3 regions of the Rhizobium sp. YTU87027 genome follow, and region 2 is predicted to be linked to each of the others. Evidence: predicted binding sites of a transcription regulator. Region 2 holds the regulator's gene; each other region holds the start of a gene.
What was found. Region 2 encodes LexA, which represses DNA repair genes until DNA is damaged. Its sites were predicted from a motif close to TGTTCNNNNTGTGTTCNG; they were not measured.
Positions count from the first base shown of each region.

Region 1 (10,062 bases), 180 kb from region 2:
CCTGCTTCAACGTCCGTTATTTCAAGTTTTCCTTAAGCTTCGGCGACTAGGCTGGCGCTTCAAGTATTGCGTATCGGTTGAGTCATATGTTGTCGCGTCTCGTTTTCGGCCTCGGCTTGCTGTCGGCCACCGCGCTCGTGCACCCCGCGCTTGCCGCGGATTCACGCACGCTGCAAATCTTCGTATCGAAGGATACGCAGTCGCTTACGCTCTATGATGGCACCGAGGTCGTGGCGACCTCGAAGGTCTCGACGGGGAAACCCGGCCATAGCACGCCGAGTGGCATCTTCTCGGTCATCGAGAAGCAGAAATATCACGAGTCCAATATCTATTCGGCTGCGCCGATGCCCTTCATGCAGAGGCTGACCTGGTCCGGCATCGCGCTTCACGAGTCCAATTCCGTACCGCGCTACCCTGCATCACACGGCTGCGTCCGCATGCCGGCAGCCTTCGCCAAGCAGCTCTACAAGATGACGACGATGGGCGTTCCCGTTGTTATAACCGACGCCGAACTCACGCCCGAGCCGATCGATCACCCGATGCTCTTCCGGCCGGACGTGCCAGAACCGCCACTGCTTTCCGACGCTTCGCTGAGGCCGGCAATCGGGCAAGCGCCCGTTCAGGTCGCCATGAACGACGTCGCACTACCATCTCCTGATACGCCGGCGGCAACAGGGCCGACAAACGACACACCGATCCGCATTCTCATAACGCGCCGCAGTCTCCGAGCGGAGGTCATCGACCTTCAGACCTACCTGAATGAGCTTGGCTTTGCCGCAGGTGAACCCGATGGCTTCCTCGGGTCGGCAACGCTGCAGGCAATCAGCGACTTCAAACTGAAGTATCCGGTGGAGCCCACGGCAGAAAAGTCACCAATGAGTGACGCGCTCATCAGGGCAGTCTATGCCGCGGCAGGCAAGGGAACGCCACCAAATGGCATCATCCTGATCCGCCAGGGTTTTGAGCCGGTTCTTGAGGCACCGATCTCGATTGAGAACCCTGGGCTTGCCCTCGGCACGCACTTCTTCTTTGTCCACAACGTCGATTTCGAAACCGGCTCGGCAGACTGGATGGGGGCAACGCTTCCCAACACACTCTCGCACGCAACCATGACCCGGCTCGGCATCAGCAGCCTCGAAAGCTCGATCATATCAGGCACACCGATCGCCAACGCCTTGAGCCGCATCGATATTCCCGAGGAGACACGGCGCAAGATCGACGCCATGTTGACCACCGGCTCGACACTGACAATCTCCGACACCGGCCTCGGAACCGAGACCGGCGAAGGAACGGACTTCATCACCCTTACGAAAGGCTGAGGTCAGACCAGCTCGACGTCGATGACGCCCGGGGCTGCGCGAAGGGCTGCGGCAATCTCAGGTGTGATGCGATATTTCTGCGGAAGCTCGACCTCCACCTCGCGCTTGCCTTCCTCCTTGATCACGATGAAGGAGACCAAGCCATCGCCCTTGGCATTCAGGTGCGCCGCAACCGCCCGAAGCGGCCCTGAATCCCGCACGTAGACGCGTAGGGCCTTCTGCATTTGTAGTGATTTCTCTTCAAGCGACTGGATGGTCTGCAGGCGAAGGCCAACGCCTTCGGGCCGCTCCTCCCCCGTCGCCGTGATAACGAAGGACTTTCCGGATTCCAGCACATCACGATACTGGTTCAGCATTTCGGAAAACAGCACGGCTTCGAACTGACCCGAGGAATCCGAAAACACGATGATGCCCATCTTGTTGCCGGTCCTGGTCTTGCGCTCCTGCTTCGAGATGACCGTCCCTGCAAGGCGGCCGTTACTCGCGCCCTGCTTCACCGCGGCCGAAAACTCGGCGAAGGTCTGGACCCGCATCTTCCGCAGAATGTTCTGGTAGCTGTCGAGCGGATGTGCCGTCAGGTAGAAGCCAAGGACCTGAAACTCCTTGAGCAGCTTCTCGGAGGCCAGCCATGGCGAAAACTGCGGTAGCGAGATTTTCTCCGGGCCAGACGACAGCGCGCTGCCGAAGATGTCCGACTGGCCGCTCAGCTTGTTTTCCTGTGCACGCTGCGCATAGCCCATGATCCGATCGAGACCGCCTGCGAGTTGCGCCCGATCGAGCCCGAAGCAATCGAAAGCACCGGCAAAGATCAGGCTTTCCAGCACACGCCGGTTCACCTGTCGCGGATCAATGCGCAGACAGAAATCCTCAAGGCTTGCAAATGGGGTGCCGCCCCGGACCTCCACGATGTGGTCGACGGCTGATTCGCCGACTCCCTTCAGCGCCGCCAGCGCATAGTAGATCCTGTTGTCGCCGGTTTCGAAGTGGCGGAACGAGGTCTGCACCGAGGGTGGGATCACCTCAATGTCGAGGCGCTTCGCGTCCTGGCGGAAGTCGTTCACCTTCTCGGTGTTCGACATATCGAGTGTCATCGACGCGGCAAGGAACTCGACCGGATAGTGCGCCTTCATGTAGGCGGTCTGATAGGAGACAATCGCGTATGCAGCGGCGTGCGACTTGTTGAAGCCGTAGTTCGCGAACTTGGCGAGCAGTTCGAAGATGTTGTCGGCCTGCGGCTTCGACACACCGTTCTTGATGGCGCCATCGACGAAGCGCTCGCGCTGCTGGTCCATCTCCGCCTTGATCTTTTTACCCATGGCGCGACGCAGAAGGTCGGCTTCGCCGAGCGAATAGCCCGACAGGACCTGGGCGATCTGCATCACCTGCTCCTGGTAGACGATAACCCCCTGCGTTTCCTTCAGCAGATGGTCGATCGTCGGATGGATCGACTCGACTTCTTCCTCGCCGTGCTTGCGGGCATTGTAGGTCGGAATATTCTCCATCGGACCCGGACGATAAAGGGCCACGAGCGCGATGATGTCCTCAATGCAGTCCGGCTTCATACCGATCAGCGCCTTGCGCATACCCGCACTTTCGACCTGGAACACGCCGACGGTTTCGCCACGCGAAAGCATCTCGTAGGTCTTCTTGTCATCGAGCGGGATCGAAGCGAGGTCTACCTTGATGCCGCGCTTGGCGACGAAATCGACGGCGACCTTCAACACCGTCAGCGTCTTCAGACCAAGGAAGTCGAACTTGACGAGGCCAGCCTGCTCGACCCATTTCATATTGAACTGGGTGACCGGCATGTCGGAGCGCGGATCGCGATACATTGGTACCAGCTTCGACAGCGGTCGGTCGCCGATGACGATACCGGCAGCATGGGTGGAGGCGTGGCGGTACAAGCCCTCGATCTTCTGGGCAATATCGAGCAGGCGCGCGACGACAGGCTCCTTGTCGGCCTCCTCCTGCAGCTTCGGCTCCTCCTCGATCGCCTTTGACAGCGGGGTCGGGTTGGCCGGGTTGTTGGGAACCAGCTTGCATATCTTGTCGACCTGGCCGTAGGGCATTTCCAGCACACGGCCGACGTCGCGCAGTGCCGCGCGCGCCTGTAGCGACCCAAAGGTGATGATCTGCGCCACCTGCTCGCGGCCGTATTTGCGCTGCACGTAGCGGATCACCTCTTCTCGGCGATCCTGGCAGAAGTCGATATCGAAGTCCGGCATCGAGACGCGTTCCGGGTTGAGGAAGCGTTCGAAGAGCAGCGAGAAACGCAGCGGATCGACGTCGGTGATCGTCAGCGCATAGGCGACCAGCGAGCCCGCACCCGAGCCGCGACCCGGGCCGACGGGAATGTCATGCTGCTTTGCCCATTTGATGAAGTCCGAAACGATCAGGAAGTAGCCCGGGAACTTCATGCGTTCGATAACGCTGAGTTCAAACTCCAGCCGCTCGCGGTAGTCTTTCTCCTCATAGCCGGGCGACATGCCGAGCATGGCAAGGCGACTATCCAGTCCCTCCTCCGCCTGCCGGCGCAGTTCGAGCGCCTCTTCGCGCTCCGCTTCCTCGGGGTCGGTCGTGGCGCCGGTGAAGCGGGGCAGGATCGGCTTGCGCGTCTTGAGGATGAAGGAGCAGCGCCGCGCGATCTCGATAGTATTTTCCAGCGCTTCCGGTAGATCGGCAAAAAGCCTCGCCATTTCGGCACGGCTTTTCAGGTAGTGATCAGGCGTTAGACGGAACCGCGTATCGTCGGAAACGATCGCGTTGTGGGCAACGGCCATCAGGGCGTCATGCGCATCATAATCGTCACGGGTCGGGAAAAAGGCTTCATTGGTGGCCACCAGCGGCAAATCGTGCTCATAAGCAAGGCCGATCACCTTCTGCTCATGGCGCTTGTCATAGGTGCCGTGCCGCTGCAACTCGACGTAAAGCCGGTCGCCGAAATGACGCTTCAGCAGCAGAAGGCGTGCCTCCGCTTGAGCTGCATGTCCGTCCTTGAGCGCCACGTCGATCGGTCCCGTCAAGGCACCGGTCAGAGCGATCAGGCCTTCCGTTCCGATCTCGTCGAGCCAAGAGGCGCGAATGTGGATCGATTGACCATTGCCCTCGCCGCCGAGATAGGCGCGGCTGACCAGATCCACCAGCCGCTCGTAACCAGCATCAGTCGCCGCCAAGAGGACCAGCGACGGCAGCTTGACGAGCACCTGCTGGCCGCCGCGCCGTTCCGTCTCAGGACCATCTTCCATGTCGATCGAGACCTGACAGCCAATGATCGGCTGCAGGCCCTCGTCCATGGCCTTCTGTGAAAACTCGAGGGCGACAAACAGATTGTTGGTGTCAGTGATCGCAATGGCCGGCTGGCTATCGCCCGACGCCTTATAGAGGATCTTCTTGAGCGGCAGTGCCCCTTCGAGCAGCGAATAAGCCGAGTGGACACGAAGGTGAACGAAGCCCGGCGTACCGCCGATGAAACCGCTTGCCGCGTCTTTCTCCGCACCCCCCATGACATGCCTTCCGATCATCTGAATCAAATCAGGTCTATTCTCAGCATCGGGGGGTCGATGTCCAGACAAGGGTTGCGTTCGGACCGCATGACAGCCATGCGGTCCCCGAAATTCTTACATTGCCATGCAGATCAGCGAGAAGCTGGCAACGAACATTGCGATGGAGGTGAATGCTGCGATATCACGGATCAAGTCAGTCATTTGGCTCTCCTGTTCTCTTATGTTTTCAATTTGTTCCGCTATTGTTCTATTGTCAACAGGATTCTTTTCCGCTCTGCTGGCCGTATGGCGATGGGAGAAAAGCATGTTTAAGTTTGTATTAATTGCGGGATTGGTTCTATCGACAGCGTTTACCGCTCGAGCCGAGCAGATTGACCCCGCGCGTATCATCGACGCGGCGACAGGTGATTGGGATGGCGACGGGCGTGCGGATCTCGCACTGCTGGTTGCACCTGAAGATAGCGCCAGCGACGATCAAATCGGAATCTACATCTATCTTCGTGATAGCGACCACGAGCTGCTGCGACTGTCCATGAGCGCGCCAAACAAGATTTGGGGCAGCACCAGCGCTGACGGCGTCTTCGGTCAGGAACCCTCGTTGAAAGTCGTCGGCAAGTCCTCGATCGCAATACATTCGCAGAACAGCGCCATCGGGCGCGACCGCTGGGACCAGACGCTGACAGTGGCTTATCGCAACAAACAGTTCGTTGTCGCCGGTTACACCTACAATCACTACGACACGCTCGACCCCAACGCCGGCGGTACCTGCGACTACAATGCATTGACCGGCAAGCTGCAGAAGAATGGCAAAGACATCAAGGCCGAGTCGCGCGTCATCCCAATCCTCCAATGGAATGACGACACAGGGCAAGCGATCTGTGGGCAATAGTCTTTGTTCTTATTTTGTTCTTTACAATTGGCACGGTTATTGAGAGGCTGCCGAGCTGGAGAACAAAGATATGGATATCGCCGCACTGAACAGCTTCATCGTCGAGGCAAAGGCCAATTCCTATGTCGGCGGCGGAAGTCCCGCGCCCGCGTGCCGAACAGGATCGCATGACATCGGTTATCAGCGCGGCCCATGGCGCTATCTCGACAGTTATTTCGGCGGCACCGATTTCGCCGGGCAGGAAGTGGTCTGGCTGGACAGCGAACCGATCTGGGCAATGAACTACTTCGGCCGCATCGTTGAGCATTCGCTGATCGACGGAGAACGGGCGGGGACTGTCATCAAGGCTGCGCTGTCAAAAATGTATGCCGAGTATCGACGCTTTCTCGGCGGTATGGAATTCGATCATGCCTTCGGCTTCTATGCCGATCAAAGCATGGGCGACTGCAGCCATTTCAGCGGCCGCGAGGTAATCGTCGTGAAAGAACGCAGGGCCTACGAACTGGACTACCGTGGCGGCCTCATCCACCCGTGATCAGAAATCCACGACCTTGCCGTCGGCGATTGTGACGCGCCGGTCCATGCGGCCGGCGAGTTCGTGATTGTGGGTCGCGATCAGCGCCGCCAGGCCGGATTGACGGACCAGCGCTTCGAGCGCGTCAAAGACGTAGCTCGCGGTTTCAGGATCAAGGTTGCCCGTAGGCTCGTCCGCCAAAAGCAGGCTTGGCGCATTGGCGACGGCGCGGGCAATCGCCACACGCTGTTGCTCGCCACCGGAAAGTTCCCCTGGACGATGCGCACCGCGATGACCGATTCGCATGTAGTCGAGCAACTGGCCAGCGCGCTCCTTCGCTTCCTTGCGTGGCAGCCCGGCGATCATCTGCGGCATCATGATATTCTCGATCGCGGAGAATTCCGGCAGCAGGTGATGGAACTGATAAACGAAACCGATCTCATTGCGACGGATCGCCGTGCGCTTGTCGTCCGGCAAACCGTCACAGGCGTGGCCGTTGATTGTCACCTCTCCCCCATCGGGATGCTCGAGAAGGCCGGCAACATGCAGCAGCGTCGATTTACCCGTGCCTGACGGCGCGACGAGGGCGACAATTTCGCCGCTGTTCAGCGTGAAGTCCACGCCCTTCAGGATCGAGAGCAGCGTCTCACCCTGGCCATAGTGGCGCTCGACGCCGGAAAGCTTGAGAACGGTAGTCCGCTTCATAAAAATAGCATTCCTTATTCGTAGCGCAGGGCCTGCACGGGATCGAGCTTGGAGGCCCGCCACGCCGGGAAGATGGTGGCAAGGAAGGACAGCGTCAGGGCCATGATGACGACCGAGAGTGTCTCTCTAAGGCTCATTTCTGCCGGCAGTTGGCTGAGGAAATAGAGCTGAGGATCGAACAGCACCGTCCCGGAAACCCAGGAGAAGAACTCGCGGATCTTCTCGATGTTGATACAGACAATGACGCCGAGAAGGACGCCGGCCAGCGTGCCAACGACGCCGATTGCCGCGCCCGTCATGAAGAAGATGCGCATGATTGCGCCGGAGCTTGCGCCCATCGTTCGCAGGATGGCGATATCGCTGCCCTTGTCCTTCACCAGCATGATCAAGCCGGAAATGATGTTGAGCGCCGCGACGAGAACGATGAGCGTCAGGATCATGAACATGACATTCCGCTCGACTTCCAGGGCGGAGAAGAAGGTCTGGTTGCGTTGCCGCCAGTCGGTGATCGCGATCTGGCGGCCTGCTGCGGCTTCGACCTTCGGCCGCATGTTGTCGATGTCGTCGGGATTGTCGACGAAGAGCTCAATGGATTGAACCAGCCCCTCGGCGTTGAAGTAAAGCTGTGCTTCCTCGAGCGGCATGTAGATGATCGTCGCGTCGTACTCCGACATGCCGATCTCGAAAATGCCGGAAACCTTGTAGGATTTGACCCGTGGGTTGACGCCCATCGGCGTGACGTCGCCCTCCGGCGATATCAACGTGATGGTGTCACCGGCCTGGAGGCCGAGTTGTGTAGCCATGCCCGAGCCGATCAGGACACCTTGGCCAGCGGCAAAGCCGACAAGGTCGCCGGACTTGATGTTGCCCGAGACCGTCTTCACCTTGTCCAGGTCTTCAGGCCGGATACCGCGTACCAGCGCGCCCGTACCGGCACCACCCTGCCCGGAGGCCAACGTCTGCCCTTCCACGAGCGGCAGGGCCAGCTTGACGCCCGGCACGGCGCCAAGCCTATCGGTCAGCGCCGAATAGTCGTTGAACGGCGTATCAACGGGCTGAACGATCATGTGGCCGTTGATGCCAAGAATGCGGGAGATCAGCTCCGTGCGAAATCCATTCATCACAGCCATGACGATGATGAGCGTGGCAACACCGAGCATAATGCCGATGAAAGAGAAGCCGGCGATCACCGAAATGAACGCCTCCTTGCGGCGGGCGCGCAGATAGCGCCACGCCACAAGCCGTTCGAAGGCGGAAAATGGCCGGCTGGCCGGCGCCGAGCCGGATCTGGAACCCTGCCGCTGGCTCACCGCTGCATCTGCCATCCTGCCTCCCGCCCTTCTCAGCCCAAGAGCTTATTGATCGCCGCGTCGATGGTCATCGTTTCGCGGGCGCCTGTCTTGCGGTCCTTCACTTCGACTTCGCCGCTCGCGACCGCACGCGGGCCGGCAATGATCTGCAGCGGAACACCGATCAGATCGGCGGTCGCGAATTTCGTTCCGGCGCGGTCGTCCGTATCGTCATAGAGGACGTCCTTGCCGGCATTTGAGAGCGTCGCATAGATCTTCTCGCAGGCCACATCGCACGCCGCATCACCGGCCTTCATGTTGATCACGACCGCATCGAACGGCGCCACGGACGCCGGCCAGATGATTCCGTTTTCGTCATGCGATGCTTCGATGATGGCGGGAACAAGGCGGGTCGGGCCAATCCCGTAGGAGCCCATGTGGACGGTATGTTCCTTGCCATCCGGACCTTGCACCTTCGCGCCCATCGGCTCGGAATACTTCGTGCCGAAGTAAAAGATATGACCCACTTCAATGCCGCGCGCAGAGAGGCGATCGCCTTCCGGAACCGCGTCGAACGCGGCTTCGTCATGCATCTCCGACGTGGCGGCATAAAGCGACGTCCACTTGTCGAAGACTGCTTTCAGGCCCTCGACGCTGTCGAAGTCGGTATCTTGAGCCGGGATATCAAAGTTTACAAAATCCTTGTGGCAGAACACCTCGGACTCGCCGGTGTCGGCCAGAATGATGAACTCATGGCTGAGATTGCCACCGATCGGGCCGGTATCGGCACGCATCGGAATGGCACGGAGGCCGAGGCGGTCGAACGTGCGCAGATAGGCGGTGAACATCTTGTTATAGGAGTGCTCCGCGCCTTCGCGCGTCAGATCGAAGGAATAAGCATCCTTCATCATGAATTCACGCGAGCGCATGGTGCCGAAGCGCGGACGGATCTCGTCGCGGAACTTCAGCTGAATGTGATACAGGTTGAGCGGCAAGCTCTTGTAGGACTTCACGTAGGACCGGAAGATATCCGTGACCATTTCCTCGTTGGTCGGACCATACAGCATCGGGCGATCCTGGCGATCCTTGATGCGCAGCATTTCCTTGCCGTAGGCGTCGTAGCGCCCGCTTTCCTGCCAGAGCTCGGCCGACTGCAGCGTCGGCATCGACAGCTCGATCGCGCCGGCGCGGTTCTGCTCCTCGCGGATGATGTTGTTGACCTTGTCAAGAACGCGCTTGCCGAGTGGCAACCAGGAATAGATGCCCTGCGACTGCTGCCGGATCATGCCGGCGCGCAACATCAGCCGATGGGAGACGATTTCCGCCTCCTTGGGGTTTTCCTTCAGGATGGGCATGAAATAGCGAGACAGGCGCATGGCGAATTCCAGAGCTGTTGAGATACCGCATGTCGCGGAATCGAAGGCGATCACAAATATTGGCAGCGTTCATAGCTGCTTCGCGAAAGGAAAGAAACCCGCGACGGGCTGACGCGGTCTGCCGTTAAAGCAAGTTCGCACGTGTGAAGCAGACAAAGTAAGAAAAAGGCGGAATTATAATGGTTTGTACGAAATTCTTATCAACAGAAAAAAATTGCTCGAGTGTAGCAAAAATGCAAAAAAACCTGATGACAAAGCCCATTCTTTGAGCTAGCTTTAGCCCACAAAACAGGCAGGGAGCTAAATTTCTGCCGATTTCGCGGTCAAGTCTTGGGAGGATCAGATCTTAGGCGCGCTTGTCGCAGCCCCGGCAACGGATAAGGATCACGCGATACTTAAAACAAGGCTTTCAGCCTTGTTTTTTTTTGGCTCTTTTCCGGCATATTCCGCTTTCAGCAGCTTCGCTG
Region 1 covers NZ_CP098440.1:1,136,826-1,146,887, reverse strand. Annotated here, with positions in the region: gene NBG89_RS05770 (L,D-transpeptidase family protein) at 87-1,319, shown strand; gene dnaE (DNA polymerase III subunit alpha) at 1,322-4,822, opposite strand; gene NBG89_RS05760 (hypothetical protein) at 5,127-5,711, shown strand; gene NBG89_RS05755 (DUF5680 domain-containing protein) at 5,782-6,246, shown strand; gene NBG89_RS05750 (ABC transporter ATP-binding protein) at 6,247-6,930, opposite strand; gene NBG89_RS05745 (lipoprotein-releasing ABC transporter permease subunit) at 6,945-8,255, opposite strand; gene proS (proline--tRNA ligase) at 8,273-9,595, opposite strand.
Region 1: a site for LexA is predicted at 5,044-5,061, ahead of dnaE (DNA polymerase III subunit alpha). Genes of this name have one in related genera too.

Region 2 (10,062 bases):
GCGCCATAAAAGCGCCATAGGGTTAAGCGTCGTCGACGATAGCTATATGATCGCGCGCCTAATGCCAAGTTACCGCGGCGCCATTTTGTGCATCGCAGTATCAACTTTTGGGCACTGCTGCGATGAGCGCCGCGCATAGCAGAAGCTGATGATTATCCTTGGCTTTTCTCACTTCCGATTTTCCTTCAGATTTCAATCGATTATCCTTGCTAAGAAGCCATCGAGCTTGCATTCTGGTTGTAGGAGCGGCTGTTTTTGGGCGCAATGCATGCCGGGGTTGAAGCCATTCAAGGTGAGGGAGGTCGCACCCGCCGCGGATGCGTTTGAGCGCGCGGGAGAACCTTCTTTTCTTGTTCCGCAAGCGACTCCGAAACGCCCGCTCGTTTTCCGCACTCAATCGTTCTTGCCGTGGCCAACTCGGATTAGGACTGCGACGGACTGTTGCTCCGCGTGGCTTCGACACGCCGCAGCAACGGAAATGGAACATGGGCGGTTCTTCCTGTCTTCGCCGGTCTTCCTGGGGGCAGGCGCGGTGCTCTGGTTCGAACTTGAAAGCGACCTGCCGGAGCTACGGATGGTGGCCTGGTTTGCGGTATTCGCCCTTGTCGTGCTGGCGGCAGGGCGAGGACGCCGACTTGTCCGAAATGCCGCATTGGGGGGCTTGCTCTGTGTCGTGGGGATGTTCGCGGGCCAGTTCGAAACTTGGAGCAGGCCGACCGTTATACTGGACACAGCCGTGACGACCACGATTACGGGGCGCGTCGAACGCCGCGAGGGGGACGGCCGTGGCCGGTGGCGCTACATCGTCTCCGTCTCATCGACGCAGTCACCCGAGATAAGGCGGCCACCTGAGCGGGTTTCCGTCGTCGCGCGCGGGCAGGCGGAACCATTCGGCATCGGTGCGTGGTTGACGGGTCGCTCGCTGCTGACGCCGCCTGCCGGACCCGCGCTCCCCGGGCTCAACGATTTTGCTTTCAGCGCCTATTTCGACGGGATTGGCGCGAACGGATGCGCCAAGCGCTTCGATGCCAGCAACCGTCGGTGAGCAGCCGCCGTGGAATGGCGCGGTGAATTGGTTGGACGCACTTCGAAGCGGTATAGGTGACCGTATCCGCGAGATCCTGCCGGGCGATACCGGTGCCTTCGCCGCCTCGCTTGTCACCGACGAGCGGCGTGCCATCTCGCAGGAAACGACCGATGCCCTGCGTCAGGCTGGCCTGGCACATATCGTGGCGATCTCCGGCCTTAACATGGCCATGTCGGCCGGCATCTTTTTCGTCGGCCTGCGCCAGGCGTTGAGCCTGTTTCCTTCCGTTGTCCAGGCATATCCGACCAAGAAGACCGCCGCGGCTGGCGCGCTGGCAGCGCTGACGGCCTATTACATGATCTCGGGCTTCGCGGTGTCGGCGGAACGTGCCTTCATCATGATGGCGATCATGCTCACTGCCGTGTTCTTCGATCGACCGTCGATCAGCTTACGCAACATCGCCTTGTCCGCCTGGGTGATCCTGCTCCCGTCTCCGTCCGAGGCGCTGGGACCGAGCTTCCAGATGTCATTCGCAGCGAGGCTCGCCCTAATCTGGTCACAGAGAAGCGCGCGCGAACACCCTCTGCTGCAGGTCGCCGCAGTGAAGCCCATCGCTTGTCGCTCGCTTCTTTGGGTGCACCTTGCTGACCTCGATGATCGGCGGCTTCTCGACGGCGCTCTTTGGTGTCGAACACTTCCACCGGCTCAGCGCTTACGGACTACCCGCAAATCTCATGGCCATGCCGGTGATCTCTTTTGTGGTAATGCCAATGGGGATGTTCGCGATGTTGCTGACGCCGTTTAGCCTCGATATTATTCCCTGGAAAATCGCGGGCTTCGGGCTCGACATCGTGATCGCCATTGCCAAGATGGTCTCGGGCTGGGGTGGCAACGTCGATATCGGACGACTGCCGGGTTGGTGCTTTCCGGTGGCGGTCGCGGGCTTCCTCTCGCTTGCCCTTCTGCGAACCAAGCTCCGCTATCTCGGCGCTGCCGTGATCGCGTTGGCAACCGCCCTTGTGGCATTGGCGCCGTCCAGACCGCCCCCGACATTGTCATCGCCGAGGACGGCAGTCTTGTCGCGATTGTCAAAGGGCAGGTCCTTGCATCCAATCGACCCCATCCGCCTGACTTCGTCTTCGATCAATGGCGAAGGGCGCTCGCGGCGGAGTTAAGCCAGCCACCGCAATTGTTGGAAGGCGTCGGCCCTGTTCGGCAGCGCGGAAATAAAGGGGAAGCTCCACGACTCTCAGCAACGGAATTGCGTAACGCTCGCAACGCGCTACGTTAGGCATCGACGGGCGCTGAGAACCGCTTTGTCTGCCTGAAAGGCGCCTGGTGCACCGCCCCGCATGATAGCGGCTACGTCGTGACAATCGTCGAAAATCCCGCTTATTTCGGCGCTGCCTGCGATACAGCCGATATCGTCGTAACGCCCGCTCGCCTGCGGGCGACGGCATGCCGGTCGGGCGCGCTTCTGTTCACCGGCGAAACCCTGCGTCGTTCGGGCGCTGCTGAGATAAGGATAGATGACCAAGGTGTACCCGTGGTAACGACGGCCTACACCACACTTGACCGCCCTTGGATGTGGCATCGGGCATACAACTGGCGGAGCGGCACCTTCGACGGTGAGCCGCCGTTCTTCAATGATAACGGCGAATGAGGCCGACGAGCTTGCCCTGAACCTTGACACGGTCGGGCCCGAAAATACGCGTTTCATAAGCCGGGTTCGCGGCCTCAAGCGCAATGGAAGCGCCTTTGCGGCGGAAGCGCTTAAGGGTTGCTTCCTCGTCATCGACAAGTGCGACAACGATGTCGCCGGCATTTGCAGTGCTGGCGTTGCGGATGATCACCGTGTCGCCATCAAAGATGCCGGCTTCGATCATCGAGTCGCCCTTGACCTCAAGCGCATAGTGTTCGCCCGGGCCAAGCATGTCGGCTGGAACAGTGATGTCGTGGGTAATGTTCTGGATTGCCGAAATCGGCACGCCCGCGGCGATCCGTCCCATGACTGGCACGGAGGCGGAATTGCCGTTGTCGGCTTGTGCAGCCGGCTTCGGCGGCGCGACCGGCTGTGGCTTTCCGAGGCTGCCTTCGATGACGCTCGGCGAAAAGCCGCGGCGGGGCTGCAAGCTCGGATTGTAGGCTTCAGGAAGCTTGATGACCTCCAGGGCACGGGCTCGATTCGGCAGTCGACGAATGAAACCACGTTCTTCCAGAGCAGTAATTAGCCGGTGGATGCCGGACTTCGACGCGAGGTCCAAGGCGTCTTTCATTTCGTCAAAAGATGGGGGGACACCGGACTCCTTCATTCGTTCGTGAATGAAGAGAAGAAGCTCCTGTTGCTTGCGCGTCAGCATCGAAGTTGAACCCCAGAGTCGTGAAACAAAGCCAGAACAGACACTATATGTTCCATATGTGTTCCGCAAGTACCTAAATTTTCGTAAAACTTGCCTGCAACTTGTTCAGTTTTTGCATTGCTTTTGAGCGAAAGCGCAGAAGGGGGTTGCATTGTTCCCTTGCCCGGCGCACATCTTCGCAAATTCCCGGGAGTTTGCCATGAGCGAAGCACATCCGCTGGACCACATCGTGCTGCCGGTCTCCAATATTGTACTTGCCCGCGAGCGTCTCGGAAAACTCGGATTCACCGTCGCGCCCGATGCCCGGCATCCTTTTGGAACCGAGAACGCCTGCATATTCTTCGCCGACGAAACTTACCTGGAGCCTCTCGCGGTCGCCAGCGCAGAACCGTATGAGGCGTCAGCGAAGAAGGGCAATGTCTTTACCGCGCGTGACCGCGCCTTTCGGTTTCGATGCGGGGATGATGGGTTCTCCGCTGCGGTCTTCGCGACCGCCGATGCCGACCGCGACCATGCCAGATTCCTTGCCGAAAAGATCAACGGTGGCGAGATGCTGCAGTTCGAGCGACCGATGAGGCTGCCCGACGGTTCTCAGGCAACCGCCGCGTTCAAGCTCGCGTTCGCGGTCGATCTGCGAGCTCCGGACTTTTTCTTTTTCACATGCCAACGCGTCAATCCGCTGCCGTCTGATCGAAGGACGCTGCAAACCCATGTGAACGGCGTCAAAGGAATCGCGGAGATCATTCTTGGCGCGCCGGACCCAAAGGCTTTTGCACTATTTGTGCGCGCCGCGGCGCACAGCCTCACGGTGACCAACGAGGCCTTTGGCGCGAGTGTTACAACTCCGAACGCCAAAGTGAGCGTTCTCTCTCCAGATGGATTGGATGCCTACTTCGACATCCCCGCACCCTCAAACGATCGCGGCCTGCGTGGCGTCGCCATTGTTTTCACGGTCAGTGATCTCGCCGTGACAGAAGCGCATTTGGCTGCTAACGGGATGACCTACACGCGCAAGAACAATCGAATTCTGGTGAAGGCGGCGCCCGGCCAGGGTGCGCTCTTCGCCTTCGAGGAGAAACGATGAGCCAGACAAATTCCGAAGTCGTGGTTGGCCAAGGCGCCGGCCGCGTCACCTTTTCGAATACCGGCAAGCTGTCGCTGATTGCCGGCCCGTGTCAAATGGAGAGCCGTGACCATGCCTTCATGGTCGCGGGCGTGCTTAAGGAACTCTGCGACAAGCTTGGTCTTGGTCTCGTCTATAAGTCGTCCTTCGACAAAGCCAACCGGACGTCGCTATCGGCCCAGCGAGGCATTGGCCTTGAAAAGGCTCTGGAGGTCTTTTCCGACCTTAAGAAGGAATACGGTTTTCCGGTTCTGACTGACATCCATACGGAAGAGCAGTGCGCCGAGGTGGCAACCGTCGTCGACATCCTGCAGATTCCTGCCTTCCTCAGCCGCCAGACCGACCTGCTCGTGGCTGCCGCCAAAACCGGCCGAGCCATCAACGTCAAGAAGGGGCAGTTCCTGGCGCCTTGGGACATGAAGAATGTCCTCAACAAGCTGAACTCGACAGGCAACCCGAATATTCTCCTGTGCGAGCGCGGGGCCTCCTTCGGCTACAACACACTCGTATCGGACATGCGTTCGCTGCCAATCATGGCGGCGATGGGCGCTCCGGTTGTTTTCGATGCGACGCATTCAGTCCAGCAACCGGGCGGGCAAGGCGGTTCCAGCGGTGGTCAGCGCGAGTTTGTCGAAACGCTCGCGCGCGCTGCCGTTGCAGTCGGCGTCGCAGGTGTATTCGTCGAGACACACGAAGATCCGGACAACGCGCCGTCTGATGGCCCGAACATGGTCTACCTCAAGGATATGCCGCGGCTGCTGGAAAAACTCCTCGCCTTCGACGCGATTGCCAAACTGGCTTGAAGCGCGAGCGGAGGATGCTCGCCATCAGCTGGCGAGCGCGATCCTTTGGTTTGAAGAGTATCCCGATGCCGCGGGCCTCGTCGCATTCTCAAGGACGAAGCGGGAGAGCAGGTGATTGAGGTGTGCTGCCTCGTCGCCAAGCTCGCGGCAGGCCGCACTCGTTTCCTCGGCCATCGCTGCGTTCTGTTGCGTGACGCTGTCCATGGTGTTGACCGCGGCATTGACTTCGACGAGGGCGGTCGTCTGTTCGGAAGAGGAGCGCACGATCGCCTCTATCAGCGCCGTCACCTTCAAGACCTGCTGATCGATATGGTTTAGGGCTTCGCCGGTGCGGTTAACCAAGGCAACGCCGGTCGAAACCTGACCGGAAGAGGTCTCGATCAACTGTTTGATTTCCTTCGCCAGATTGGCAGAGCGGCCCGCCAGATCGCGCACTTCCTGTGCCACGACGGCAAAGCCCTTGCCGGCCTCACCTGCACGGGCGGCTTCCACCCCGGCATTGAGCGCGAGCAGGTTGGTCTGGAAGGCGATTTCATCGATGACATTGATGATCGCACCAATCTGCGCGGACGACGTTTCGATCTTCTCCATCGCAGCCACCGCCTCGCGCACGACGGTTGCCGAATAGCTGGCGCTTTCCTTGGTCGCCGTCATCATCGTATTCGCTTCATTCGCGCGTTCCGACGAGTTCTTAACGGTCACGGTGATTTGGTCGAGCGCGGAAGCGGCCTGTTCGAGCGAGGCTGCTTGATGTTCCGTTCGCCGCGCCAGATCTTCGGTGCTTGATGAAATTTCGCTGGAGCCGATCTTTACCGCATTTGTCGCGGTTGCAATGTCCTTCATCGCGCCGGAAAGCGTGCGGACGCTCGAGTTGAACTGTTCGCGAAGCTTCTCGTAGGCTGACTGGAAGGGCTCGCTGAGCTGTACGGTGAGATCGCCACCGGAGAGGCGTTCCAAGCCACGACCGAGGTCCACGATCACGCGCTCGCGCGCGGCCTCCTCGTCTGCCTTGACGGCGGCATGCGCCGCATCGCGCAGCGTTTGGGCTTGGCGCTCGGCGTCCTGGCGCTGGCGGATGTTGTTTCGCTCTTGAGCAGATTCGCGGAAGACGGTGACGGCGCGCGCCATCTCGCCGATCTCGTCGGCGCGGACGCTGAAGGGTACATCCTTCGAATAGTCACCGCCGGCAAGGATCGTCATGTAATCACGCATCGCCGACAGCGGCACGATGGCGCGCCGGCGGAAGACATAAAGGCCGCCAAGAAGCAGGCAAAGCGAGACGGCGGCAGATGCAAGCGTGATCGTCGAGAGGAGGTGTGTCTGCTCGGCAGCGTCCTTTTCGGCCTGGGCCGAGAAGGCGTTCGCCATATCGACCAGTTCGTTGACGGCCTTTTCGTGGACATGGAAATTAGTCGCGAGTTTCTCGAAAGCAGTATGGATAACGGCGGTGTCGTTGCTGAGGATGGCAGGGGCAAGTTCGTCCTGCATCACCTTCCAGAACAGATCGCCTTTGACGAGGACGTCGTTCAGCAGTTTTTCCTTGAGGTCGGCGCTGAGCGCTGTCGCCTGCCAATATTTACGGCGGTCCTCATAAGCGGGAATCAGGACACTTTGGATGCGGTCGATGTTCTTCCGAGCAACCTCCGGGCGCTGTACTGCTTCGAGCGCGAGCATGTAGGACTCAACGACATAAAGGGGCGGCGGCAAAATATCGGCTACGAGATCCTTCCCATAGACGATCTGCTTGTACATCTCGCCGTTCACACGCAACTTGTTGAAGGCATAATTCTGTATGCCGATTGAAGCGATAAGCCCCGCGGTGACGACTGCCGCGAAGATGGCAAGGCTACGTGCAATGTTGAGTTTCATCCTATGCCCCGTGAATTTTAATGGCGAAAAATGTCGTTGCTGACAACTATTCTTGGAATTTCCGAGCGAACCGTAACGGCGACGGTCTGATTACATTGGTAGGCGGGGTTGGACCGCATGAGGAGGCGCATCATGCAATACTGTCGTTGAAGAGCGGGCAGTATTTCCTCATCGAGCGTTAACTATAGGTTTGATTGGTTACCGACCGATAAATTTCAACCAACTTTAGAGTAATGATCTCCATTTTCAAAACTTGAGGTTTTGAAATACTGGAGACATTTTGTTCCTCACGGATTGGCGCAACGGGGCGCCGCTTCAAAAGCTTGACATATTCGCGCTATAGGGCCGTGACATGCCGTGTGTCGTCAGTGCGGCATTGTAATTTGCGTGCCTTCGATTAAACAGGCTTCGAACGTTATCACCCACCGAGCAGGAAGAACCGATGACTGCAATTACCGACATTATCGCCCGCGAGATTCTCGACAGCCGTGGCAATCCGACCGTCGAAGTCGATGTCTATCTCGAAGACGGCAGCATGGGCCGTGCGGCGGTGCCGTCGGGCGCTTCGACCGGTGCTCACGAAGCTGTCGAAGTGCGCGATGGCGGCAAGCGCTATCTCGGCAAGGGCGTTGAGAAGGCCGTCGAGGCCGCCAACACCGAAATCTTCGACGCGATCGGCGGCATCGATGCCGAAAATCAGATCCAGATCGACAACATCATGATCGAATTGGATGGCACGCCGAACAAGTCACGTCTCGGTGCCAACGCCATCCTCGGCGTTTCGCTCGCCGTGGCCAAGGCCGCTGCGCAGGCGGCCGGTCTGCCGCTCTACCGTTACGTCGGTGGCGCCAGCGCTCACCTGCTGCCGGTCCCGATGATGAACATCATCAATGGCGGCGCGCATGCCGACAACCCGATCGACTTCCAGGAATTCATGATCATGCCTGTTGGCGCCGATTCCATCCGCGAAGCTGTTCGCATGGGCTCGGAAGTCTTCCACGTCCTCAAGAAGGAATTGTCGGCCCAGGGTCATAACACCAACGTCGGTGACGAAGGCGGCTTCGCGCCGGGCCTGAAGAGTGCGCCTGAGGCCCTCGACTTCATCATGAAGTCCATCGAGAAAGCCGGCTACAAGCCGGGCGACGACATCAGCCTTGGTCTTGACTGCGCTTCGACGGAATTCTTCAAGGATGGCAAGTACGTCCTCGAGGGCGAGGGCCGGACGCTGGAGCCGGGCGCCATGGCCGAATACCTTGCTCAGCTTGCAGCCAAGTATCCGATCATCTCGATCGAAGATGGTATGGCTGAGGATGACTGGGACGGCTGGAAGGCTTTGACCGATCTCGCTGGCAAGAAGGTTCAGCTGGTCGGCGACGACCTCTTCGTCACCAACTCGGCTCGCCTGCGCGACGGTATTCGCATGGGTGTCGCAAATTCGATCCTCATCAAGGTCAACCAGATCGGCTCGCTGACGGAAACGCTCGATGCCGTCAACACCGCGCACAAGGCTGCCTACACGGCCGTCATGTCGCACCGTTCCGGCGAAACCGAAGATTCGACGATTGCCGATCTGGCGGTCGCCACCAACTGCGGTCAGATCAAGACGGGCTCGCTGTCGCGCTCGGACCGCCTGGCCAAGTACAACCAGCTGATCCGTATCGAAGAGGGCCTCGGACCGCAGGCTCGCTACGCCGGCCGCTCGATCATCCGCGGCTAATCGCGTCTGATTTCAGCAAGTTGGACCCGCGCCTTCGAAAGGCGCGGGTTTTTTCTTGCCTGATTTTTCATAGTCAACGGACAGTTAATCTCTGCCCGGTAGTCTCGCACGTATCGAGGTAATGCGTTCGAGCGTGTGTTTATGTGGACAAAGCATCACAAGAAGAAAAAGATCGGTCGTTTCGTGGTTCCGGCCATGACGGTCGCCTTTCTTTCCTACTTCGGCTATCATTGCATCCATGGGGACTACGGTCTGCGGGCAACCGAAGGGTTTGAGCGCCAGCGGATCGCGCGCGAAAGGGAGTTGGCGGTTCTGAAAAGCAAGCGCGAGCATCTTGAAAAGCAGGTCGCGCTGCTGAGCGACGGTTCTATGGACAAGGATATGCTGGACGAAAAAGCGCGTCTTCAGCTCAATGTTTCTCGTGCCGACGAGATCGTCATATTCAATCATTATTCCAATTAACCCAAATTCGGTTAATCGAATTAAATCTTTATTTATCAGCGACTTGCTGGTGAATACGAGCCATGCATTTATGGCATTGCTGTGGCGAAATTTCTTCCCTATGGTACGCGCCACCAGAGAACCGACAAACCCATAGGGAGGGTTGAATGGCGCCGCGAAAAAACGCGACCGTTTCCAGCCGTAAAACTAGCGCAAAGCCGGCAAACAAGGCATCCAATGGTGGTCCTGTTGCCGATTTCACGCGTGACGAAGAGCTCAGCGCCTATCGCGAGATGCTGCTGATCCGCCGCTTCGAAGAAAAGGCCGGCCAGCTTTACGGCATGGGCTTCATTGGCGGTTTCTGTCACCTCTACATCGGTCAGGAAGCTGTCGTTGTCGGTATGCAGATGGCGCAGAAAGAAGGCGATCAGGTTATCACTGCCTATCGCGACCACGGCCATATGCTGGCGACCGGCATGAGCGCTCGTGGTGTCATGGCCGAGCTGACTGGCCGCCGCAGCGGTTATTCGCACGGCAAGGGCGGCTCGATGCACATGTTCTCCAAGGAGAAGCATTTCTACGGCGGTCACGGCATCGTCGGTGCGCAGGTGTCGCTCGGAACGGGCCTTGCTTTCGCGAACAAGTATCGTGGTAATGACAGCGTCTCCGTCGCCTACTTCGGTGATGGCGCTGCGAACCAGGGCCAGGTCTACGAGAGCTTC
Region 2 covers NZ_CP098440.1:1,321,148-1,331,209, forward strand. Annotated here, with positions in the region: partial or broken gene NBG89_RS06695 (ComEC/Rec2 family competence protein) at 269-2,690, shown strand; gene lexA (transcriptional repressor LexA) at 2,671-3,387, opposite strand; gene NBG89_RS06705 (VOC family protein) at 3,587-4,471, shown strand; gene kdsA (3-deoxy-8-phosphooctulonate synthase) at 4,468-5,313, shown strand; gene NBG89_RS06715 (methyl-accepting chemotaxis protein) at 5,338-7,182, opposite strand; gene eno (phosphopyruvate hydratase) at 7,625-8,899, shown strand; gene NBG89_RS06725 (FtsB family cell division protein) at 9,041-9,361, shown strand; gene pdhA (pyruvate dehydrogenase (acetyl-transferring) E1 component subunit alpha) at 9,508-10,062, shown strand, end outside.

Region 3 (10,062 bases), 1.9 Mb from region 2:
TTAGCGACCGGCACTTTCAGGCGCATCTTGTCCTTCTCAAAATCGATAACGAAAAGTTCAAGCTTCATGCCTGCTACTTCTTGCTCTTCGATGGCGCTGATGGTACCGACGCCATGTGCGGGGTACACGATCGATTCACCGGTCTTGAAGCCGTGACGTGCGGAAGAAGGTTTTTTCTGCTGGGTCGTCATTCTATTCAAACACTCCCTGTTACGCTTCCGGCTGCAGCCGGAGCCGGGTCAGTCAGGCCCGGATGAGACGGTCAGATCCGTCGGGTGACTTACTTCTGGTCCCACTGGACAAAAACAAACACATCCATGCGCACAAGCTTAGAACCTCACGGCTCAAGGCGTTGATATGTCACGGAAACCGCGTTTTTGGATTTGTTTTGCTTTCGTGGTGGTTTGGGCATGCTTCATGCCGCAAATGGATCAGTATGAGGAAGCTATCACAAAAATATGAGGAAATCAATAATTTACTGCGGCTGAGTCATGCGCGCAACACATGACACCCATATGCCGCAGGCACACTTCAGCTATTTTTCTTGGTCACTGAACCCGGTTTCAGGCCTAAGCTTGGAACTCTAGTATCAGTCGCCGGCTCCTGGCTTCTCCGAGAAGTACTTCTCGAACTTGCCGCTTTCGCCGTCCATTTCCTTTGCTTCGGGCATGGCATCCTTCTTGACCGTGATGTTCGGCCAGATGCTGGCATACTCGGCGTTGATCTTGAGCCACTTGTCGAGGCCTGGCTCCGTGTCCGGCTTGATCGCCTCGGCGGGACATTCCGGCTCGCAAACACCACAGTCGATGCACTCGTCAGGATGGATGACGAGGAAGTTTTCGCCTTCATAGAAGCAGTCAACGGGGCAGACTTCCACGCAGTCGGTATATTTGCAGCGAATGCAATTGTCGGTCACGACATAGGTCATGAAGAACTCCAGGACTTCCATACAATGGGGCCGGGCAACCTGGAACGTCGCGCGTTTCCCCCAACCGGAAAGGAAGCGGTGAGATGCTTGGGAGGCAGTCACGCTATCCGGCAAGTTGATTGTCACGTATCGGCTTTATCTGCGGATTTCAAGAATAAAGAAATCGCAAAACCCCGCAGTTCGGACAGAGTTTTCTAATCCTCGTCCGACATCAGCTTGTCGATTGCACGGCGTTCCTTTTTTGTGGGTCGCCCTGCTCCCGTTGCCCGCATTGCCTGCTCATAAGGTGTGAGGCGCTTCACCTCGTCGGGTGGCGGCGTCAGATCCTCATAAAGCAGCCGGGCTTCCTCATAGGGGCCGCGTCGCTCACCGCCTGATTTGACGATGAGGACAACATCTCGCCGCTCGAGCGCCAGTTCGACCCTGTCGCCCACCTTGACCATCTGACTCGGCTGAAGGGCACGCTCGCCGTTAATCCTGACATGCCCGGATTGAATATGGCTTTGTGCCAGCGAGCGCGATTTAACCATGCGCGTGAAGAACAGCCACTTGTCGATGCGTTGCCGCGAACCGCTTCCTGGCTGTGTCTCCCCGCCCATCCGCTTACTTTTTCATTTGCTCCTTCAAGGCAGCGAGCTTCGCGAAAGGAGAATCCGGATCGATCGGCTTTTCCTTACGCGGGGGCTTTGCCTCGAAGCGCAACGGCTGTGGGCCGCCACGGTTGTTGTTGCGATCCTTGCGGTCGCCACGGTCCTGACGGTCGCCGCGCTGCTCGTTGCGGTCGCCGCGTCCCTGATGTGGCTTGCCGCCATCCTTGCCATGATGCTGGCGATTGCCGTCGCGGCCTTCTCCACCTGCACCGCCCTGGCGGCGATGGTCGGATCCGCGGTCCTGGCCGCGATTGTTGCCGCCACGGCGTTCGCCTGGGTTGCGAGCCTGGCGCTGATTGTCCGTACGGCCACCGAGGCGCCAGAGAAGAACAGGCTTCGGCTCCTCCGCTTCTTCGGAGTTTGCGGCGACCGGTTGTTCGGTAGCCACCGCTTCAACAACACCTGGAGCTTCCGAAGCGGTTTCTTCCGATGCGCTGTCGGCATCGTCGTGATCCGCCTTCTCTGCATTGTCCTCAGCCGTAGTCTCGGTTGCGGGCGTTGCTGCAGCGTCTTGGGCCGACAGATGGGCGGCCGCCTCCTCTGCCTTAACAGCATCGGCGCGATAGCCGAGTCCCTTCAGGATCTCTTCCATGTCCTCCAACGTTGCGCCAAGGATCGAAAGCATGGCGGTCGTCGTCGTGAAACGGCGCCCGTCATATGCGCCTTCCGGACGATTGGCCTGGCCCGGCTTCCACTGGAGCAGAGGGCGAATGATATCGGCCAGACGCTCCAGGATGTCGATGCGCACTGCACGTTTGCCAAGGAACCGGAAGCCGGCCAGCTTGTAGAAGGTGCGCTCGAAACCTGGATCGGTGACAACCGACGTGCGGCCTGCGGCCAGCACGGGAATGAGATCGCCATAGCCGGGCTTGTCGAGACCGTCGTTCTTCAGTGCCCAGAGGAGCGTGATGAGCTCTGCCGGGGCGGGTTTCAGAAGGGCGGGGACGAAGATGTGGTAGGCGCCGAACCGGACACCGTAGCGGCGCATCGAAGCGCGCGCATCCTGATCCAGCGACTTTACCTCTTCAGTCACATCGCGCCGGAACAGCACGCCGAGGTTCTCGACGAGCTGAAATGCCAGGCCCTTTGCCAGACCCTGCAGATCCTCCGCGCGAGACAGGTCATCAAGCGGTTTCAGAACGGTGCTGATATGATGATTTACAAAGCGCTCGATACGAGCGGCCACGTGGTCGCGGGCATTGCCGGTCAGCTGCTCATCGGCGAGGATGATGACGCGCGGACGCATGACATGATCGCTGCCTGTCAGGCGCGCCACCGGGTCGCCCAACCAGCGGATCGAACCGTCGGAGCTGATCGCGAGATCGCCATTGCCGGCTGCATGGAGGCGAGCCGCGCGTGCCTCGAATTCCAGAGCGAGCGCCTTCTGCGAGGCAGACTGAACGGCCTTAGCGTCCGGTCCCTCCGCTCCCGAAATGGGCGTGAACCGGAATCCCGACAGTTGCCCCACATGATGTCCTTCAACGAAGACATCGCCATTTACACTGATTTCAGCTTCCAGCATCGCATTCTCTCTCAGGCGCTTCATGAGCACAGATGTCCTGCGATCAACAAAGCGTTTCGTCAACCTTTCATGTAACGCATCGGACAATCGATCTTCGATTTCCCGCGTCTTTTCCTGCCAGTGTGTCGGATCGGCAAGCCAATTGGGCCGATTCGATACATAGGTCCAAGTCCTTATCTGCGCGATTCGCGCCGAAAGCGTGTCAATCTCACCGTCTGTTCGATCCGCGCGATGCACCTGCTCGGCAAGGAAGTCCTCGTTTACCGTGCCATAGCGGACGAGATCGGAAAAGAGGGTGGAAATCAGATCGGCGTGTTGGGCCGGTGCGATGCGTCGATAGTCCGGAAGCGCACAGGCCTCCCACAACTTCTCGACGCGCGCCGGGTTATTGGCAAGATCGATGATTTCGGGGTAGCGCGACAGGTGCTCCAGCGCTTGCTGGTCGACGGCGGGCAGAGCGCGTGTCAGGCCGGAGACCGTCGGACCGGTCTCAAGGCTCGTGCGCAACGCGTGAAGCGAGCCGAAGTCGAGGTTCTTGGTACGCCACTGCAGCACCTTCACATTGTCGAACTCGTGGCCTTCGATGCGTTCGACCAGTTCCTCATCAAAGGGATCGACCTGGCCGGTGACACCAAACGTCCCGTCGCGAACATGCCGTCCGGCGCGGCCGGCAATCTGCCCGAGCTCGGCGGGATTGAGATTGCGAAACTGATAGCCGTCGAATTTGCGATCTTGCGCGAAGGCGACATGATCGACGTCAAGATTGAGACCCATACCGATCGCGTCCGTTGCGACCAGATATTCCACGTCTCCGGCTTGATAGAGCGCTACCTGCGCATTGCGGGTGCGTGGACTGAGAGCTCCGAGAACGACTGCTGCTCCGCCGCGCTGTCTGCGGATCAACTCGGCAATCGCATAGACTTCGTCGGCGGAGAACGCGACGATCGCCGAGCGTTGCGGCAGGCGAGTGATCTTCTTCTGACCCGCATAGAACAGGTGGGAAAGGCGCGGCCGTTCGACGACGGTGATTCCGGGGAGCAGTTGCTGCAGGATCGGGCGCATGGTACCGGCGCCGAGCAACAGCGTTTCGTCGCGGCCGCGCAAGTGAAGAATACGGTCCGTGAAGATGTGTCCTCGCTCGAGGTCACCGGCGAGTTGAACTTCATCGATAGCGACGAAAGCGGCTTTGGTCTCGCGTGGCATTGCCTCGACAGTACAGACCGAAAAGCGGGCGTTGGGAGGTGATATCTTCTCTTCGCCCGTCACCAACGCAACGTTTTGAACCCCGACCTTTTCGGCGACACGTGTATAGACCTCACGCGCCAGCAGCCGTAGCGGCAGCCCGATCACGCCGGTGCCATGAGCAACCATGCGCTCAATGGCATAATGCGTCTTGCCGGTATTGGTTGGTCCGAGCACCGCGGTTACTCCGCGCCCACTCAGTATCATCGGCTGCGATGTCAGTGTCATGGTCCTGCAGATGAGGCGAGGGTGCCCCAGATCAAGTCAGCTCCTCTCCGAAGCAGACAACACATGGACAGCCATTGCCCTAAACGCAAGTGCTGATTTGAATTTACTCTGCGGTTTCTGTTGCGCGAAAAGCTTGCAGATTGCTCGTTTTGCGATTCGGAACAGCTTGAGAACGAATCGGAGACGAATCGCTGACTCCGGCTGATTCAGTGTTTGTTCACGGCTAAGTATTGATTTTGAATCACTTTTTCCCACAAGATGCTGAATCGCGAGATTCGCGCTATACGTGCGACTCGCTTTGCATCCGGGCTGTCAACAGCCCTTGGCGGAAAATCGACGATCCATTTGGGCTCGAGTCTCGCCTGATGATGTCAACGTTACTCACCGGAAGCGAAAACGGGGCCTGATTGAGTGGTTTTCCCGCCAAAGTGGAACGGTTGATACATTTGGAACAAAAAACGGTGATGTGTGTTTCTTGTCCATTCCAGGTGTAATGAGGCTGAGGACTTGAACCATGCTTGGCACGATACTTCTGATTATCCTTATTCTGCTGTTGATCGGCGCCTTACCGAATTGGGGCTATAGCCGCGGATGGGGCTATGGACCTTCGGGCGGTTTGGGGCTAGTTCTCCTGATTATTATTATTCTTGTGCTGCTCGGTCGTATCTAAACGACGGAAAAAACTGGGAGATATGTCATGATGAAGAAGATTGTACTCATTGGCGCCCTCGTTGGCGCACTTGCTTCCTGCACGGCGACCGAGCAGGGCACCGCAATCGGTGCCGGTACAGGCGCCATTATCGGTGGTGCTGTTAGCAACAGTTGGGGTGGCGCTGCAGTGGGTGCTGTTGCCGGTGGTCTTGCTGGCGCATTGATCGGCCAGTCCGTTGAGCGCCGTGGCTACTGCGTCTACCGGGATCGGTATGGCCGTCGCTACGAGGCACGTTGCCCGCGCTACTAAAGCCCAGGCCGGCGTTCGGCGGCCTTATCATTTTTGAAATCGAAAGCGCCGTCTTGAGCCGGCGCTTTTTGTTTGAACGGTGGTCGCGATACGAACGTAGCCACTGACAAGAAAAAGGCCGCGTCGTTTCCGAAGCGGCCGTGGTTTCTCAGCGCTGAAGCGGACGATCAGTCCTTTGCGCGCTCGACGTAGGAATTGTCTTCCGTCGCGATAACGACGCGCGTGCCGGCGTTGATGTGCGGAGGCACCATGGTGCGCACGCCGTTCGACAGCATTGCCGGCTTGTAGGAGGACGAAGCCGTCTGGCCCTTAACAACCGGCTCGGTTTCCGTGATTTCGAGGGTCACGTGGCGCGGCAGTTCGAGCGCAAGCGGAACGCCTTCATGGATTGACAGGATGCAGGTCATGCCTTCCTGCAGATAGGCCTTCTGATCGCCCATCGTTTCATCGTTCACGACCACCTGATCATAGGTCGCCGGGTTCATGAAGTGGAACCCTTCGCCATCCTCATAAAGATACTGGAAGTTCACGTCTTCGACGAAGGCGCGCTCGACCTGTTCGGTCGTACGCCAGCGCTCGGAGACCTTGACGCCGTCAACGATACGACGCATGTCGACCTGTGTAACCGGCGTGCCCTTGCCCGGATGAAAGTTCTGGGCCGTCAGAACGACGTAGAGCTTGCCATCCACGTCGAGAACGTTGCCCTTGCGGACGGAAGAGGCGATGACCTTGACCATTAAGACTTCCTTGTAACTCGGCTTTTGGCGTCGTAGAGGACTGTCGATACAGCCCCGGAGACGCGATTGATTGTTCTTTGGGGGCGCAACTAACCTAAAATCCGGCAAATAGCCAGCCCCAGCGTTGGACAGGTCAGTCAGGATGATGCCAATGAATCCCTCAATCGCCAAAGTCTCGTCGTGGTGGACGCCGAGCGTGCATTTGGACCGCCGCCCGTTCCTGATTGGACGCAATGCGATCCAGTCTTCACTGCGCGGCTACTTCCTGAGCGAGGATTTTCTTGAGGTCGACACCGCCACGCTGCAGGTGTCGCCGGGCAACGAGGCACATCTTCACGCATTTGCCACCGAGGCTTTGACGACGGACGGCCAGACGGCGGCGCCGCTCTACCTGCATACCTCACCTGAGTTCGCCTGCAAGAAGCTGCTTTCGGCCGGCGAACAGCGCATCGCCTGTTTTGCCCACGTCTATCGCAACCGCGAGCGCGGCCCTCTGCACCACCCGGAATTCACCATGCTCGAGTGGTATCGCGTGGGCGAAAGCTATGAGAGCCTGATGATGGACTGCGTTCGGATCCTGGCGCTGGCTGCGGAAACCATGAAGACGACGCGGCTCACCTATAGGGGCCGGGATTGCGATCCGTTTGCCGGACCGGAGCGGATCAGTGTCGCCGCAGCTTTCGAGCGCTACGCCGGCATTGATTTGCTGGCCTCCGTTTCCGCCGATGGTGCGACGGATCGGGCGCATCTCGCTGACCAAGTGAAGCGGACCGGAATGCGCGTTGCAGACGACGATGGCTGGGCGGATTTGTTCAGCCGCGTGCTGGTCGAAAAGGTTGAGCCTCATCTGGGTTTCGACCGTGTGACCATTCTTGACGAATATCCGGTGTCGGAAGCGGCACTGGCGCGCCCATCGGCGCTTGATCCCCGTGTTGCCGAACGTTTCGAGGTCTATGCCTGCGGCGTCGAGCTTGCAAACGGCTTCGGCGAGCTTACCAATGCAGCGGAACAGCGCCGCCGCTTCGAGATCGAGATGTCTGAAAAAGCTCGTATCTACGGCGAAAGCTATCCTCTCGATGAGGATTTTCTGGACGCGCTTGCCATCATGCCCGAGGCAAGCGGCATCGCTCTTGGCTTCGATCGGCTGGTGATGCTGACAACCGGGGCCTCGCGGATCGATCAGGTGATGTGGGCTCCGGTCGCGGAGTACGGCAGATGAACAGCAACGGGCCTATCAAGACGGTCGAAGGGCTGGAACGCGCAGGACTGCTGGGTCAGAGAGACCGGGACGCGCTGAGTGATGTCGCCGCGCGCTATGCCATTGCATTGACTCCGACTGTTGCAGGTTTGATCGACCGAGGCGATGATTCAGATCCAATCGCCCGGCAATTCGTTCCTGAGCCGGCCGAGCTGATCACGACGCCCGAAGAGCGCGCCGACCCGATCGGCGACGAAGCCCATAGTCCCGTACAGGGGATCGTTCATCGCTATCCGGATCGGGTGCTGTTGAAGGCCGTGCACGTCTGCCCGGTCTACTGTCGCTTCTGTTTTCGCCGCGAGATGGTCGGTCCGCAGGGCTTGGGCACGCTTGACCCCAATGCAATGTCTGCGGCCTTCGCCTACATCCGCGACCATAAGGAAATCTGGGAAGTGATCCTGACGGGCGGCGATCCGCTCGTGTTGTCGCCGCGACGGCTGGAAGAAATTCTTCGCGAACTGGCATCGATCGACCACGTGAAGATCGCGCGGTTCCATACCCGGGTTCCCGTGGTTGATCCGTCAAAAGTGGATGCGGCCCTGATTGCGGCCCTCAGAGCAAGCGGCAAGACCGTCTACGTGGCGCTGCATGCCAATCATCCGCGCGAACTGAGCGATGAGGCGCGCGCGGCATGTGCCCGCCTGATTGATGCCGGAATGGTCATGGTCAGCCAGTCGGTGCTTCTGAAGGGCGTCAATGATGATCCGACAGTACTTGCAGAGTTGATGAAGGCCTTCGTCGAGACGCGTGTAAAACCTTACTACCTGCACCATCCGGACCTGGCTCCCGGCACAAGCCATTTTCGACTGACGATCGAAGAAGGACAGAAGATAGTCGCCGCTTTGCGCGGCCGGATTTCCGGCCTCTGCCAACCCACCTACATACTCGATATCCCCGGTGGCCATGGCAAGGTCGTGATAGGCGAACAGTCGATCAGAGAGATGGGTGAAGGTTGCTATTCTGTGTCGGATTATCGCGGTGTCGAGCACTTATATCCGCCGGGAGCTTAGTAAAAAAGGTGCGAGCGAAGTGTTGTTCTTGGACACAGTGTTGCCAGACCTCTGATGGCGCGAAAATATATGACTCAGTCAAGATATTGAAATCCAACGTAAGTTCCGCTTCCTCCCGTTTCTCTTCTAAGAATTTAGCTGAGGTGATTAGCTCACTTTAACTACGTCATTTAGGAGAATTTTGTCTTTTCCAGACTACGCCTATCGCGAGAACAAGGCAGTTTCGCCACTCGAGATATGATCATCTTGGAGAAGTCATAATGAATACTACGATCCGTGAGCTCCTCGTCAAATTCGGAAAGCTTCCCGTTTCTGTTGACCAAGTCGCCGACGATGCCGACCTCTATGCCGTGGGCTTAACTTCCTTCGCTTCGGTGCAGCTTATGCTTGGCATCGAAGAAGCCTTTGACATCGAATTTCCCGACAATCTCCTCAATCGCAAGTCTTTCGCCAGCATTTCGGCGATCTCGAAGACCGTCGACCAGATCAAAGATAGCCGGAAGGTCGCCTAAATGAACTTTCCGGTCAAAATCACGGAAGAAGATCTTGCCGCCAGAGTCGCCCGCGTGTCCGCGATCGCGGCAAGGCATGCGGACTCCGTCGATTTTGACGGGAGGTTCCCACACGAAGCCGTGGAGGCCATGAGGGCCGAGCGGTTGCTCGGAATTCAGATTCCACGCCACTTCGGCGGCGAAGGCGCGACGATCGCACGGATCGCCGAACTGTGCTCGATGCTTGGGCAGGCGTGTTCTGCGGCTGCCATGGTTTTCGCCATGCATCACATCAAGCTTTGCAGCCTGGTCGAGCACGGCGCCGAGAGCGAATGGCATCGGGCCTTTATGCAACGCGTGGCGGCCGAGCAATTGCTGATTGGGTCGGCGACGACCGAAGGTGGCATTGGCGGCAACCTCAGGAACAGCATCTGCGCGATCGAGGTGGATGGCGATACCTGCCGTCTGGAGAAAGACGCCACCGTCATATCCTACGGCTCCTACGCCGATGCGATCATGATTACGTCGCGCGCCCATGCCAATGCGGCTTCTTCCGATCAGGTTCTGACCGTTTTTCTCAAGGAGCAGTACACGCTGGAAAAAACCCACGCGTGGGATACGCTCGGCATGCGGGGCACGTGCTCGGATGGCTTCCTCTTCAGCGGCGAGGCGCCCACAGCGCAAATCCTTCCGAAGCCCTTCGCGGAGATCGCGGCCCAATCGATGCTGGCGTCGTCGCACCTTCTTTGGAGCGGCGTGTGGTATGGCATCGCCGTCGACGCTGTGGGTCGCGCCCAGGCGTTCGTGCGAGCAGCGGCGCGCAAGTCACCAGGGGCGCCACCGCCCGGAGCCCTGCGGTTGGCCGAGGTCTCCAACCTTCTGCAGATGGTTCGCTCGAACGTCGTCGCCGGCCTGAAGGCCTACGAAGATGCCAAGAGCGACGCGGACAAGCTTTCCTCGATGGGCTTCGCTGTCACGATGAACAACGTGAAGATTGCCTCGTCGGAGACGATTCTCGAGATCGTCAATCACGTG
Region 3 covers NZ_CP098440.1:3,237,570-3,247,631, reverse strand. Annotated here, with positions in the region: gene NBG89_RS16105 (CarD family transcriptional regulator) at 1-191, opposite strand, end outside; gene fdxA (ferredoxin FdxA) at 590-928, opposite strand; gene NBG89_RS16095 (RNA-binding S4 domain-containing protein) at 1,123-1,527, opposite strand; gene NBG89_RS16090 (helicase-related protein) at 1,532-4,570, opposite strand; gene NBG89_RS16085 (DUF3309 family protein) at 5,085-5,240, shown strand; gene NBG89_RS16080 (YMGG-like glycine zipper-containing protein) at 5,268-5,531, shown strand; gene efp (elongation factor P) at 5,699-6,268, opposite strand; gene epmA (EF-P lysine aminoacylase EpmA) at 6,420-7,487, shown strand; gene NBG89_RS16065 (lysine-2,3-aminomutase-like protein) at 7,484-8,536, shown strand; gene NBG89_RS16060 (acyl carrier protein) at 8,797-9,048, shown strand; gene NBG89_RS16055 (acyl-CoA dehydrogenase family protein) at 9,049-10,062, shown strand, end outside.
Region 3: a site for LexA is predicted at 4,728-4,745, ahead of NBG89_RS16090 (helicase-related protein). Genes of this name have one in related genera too.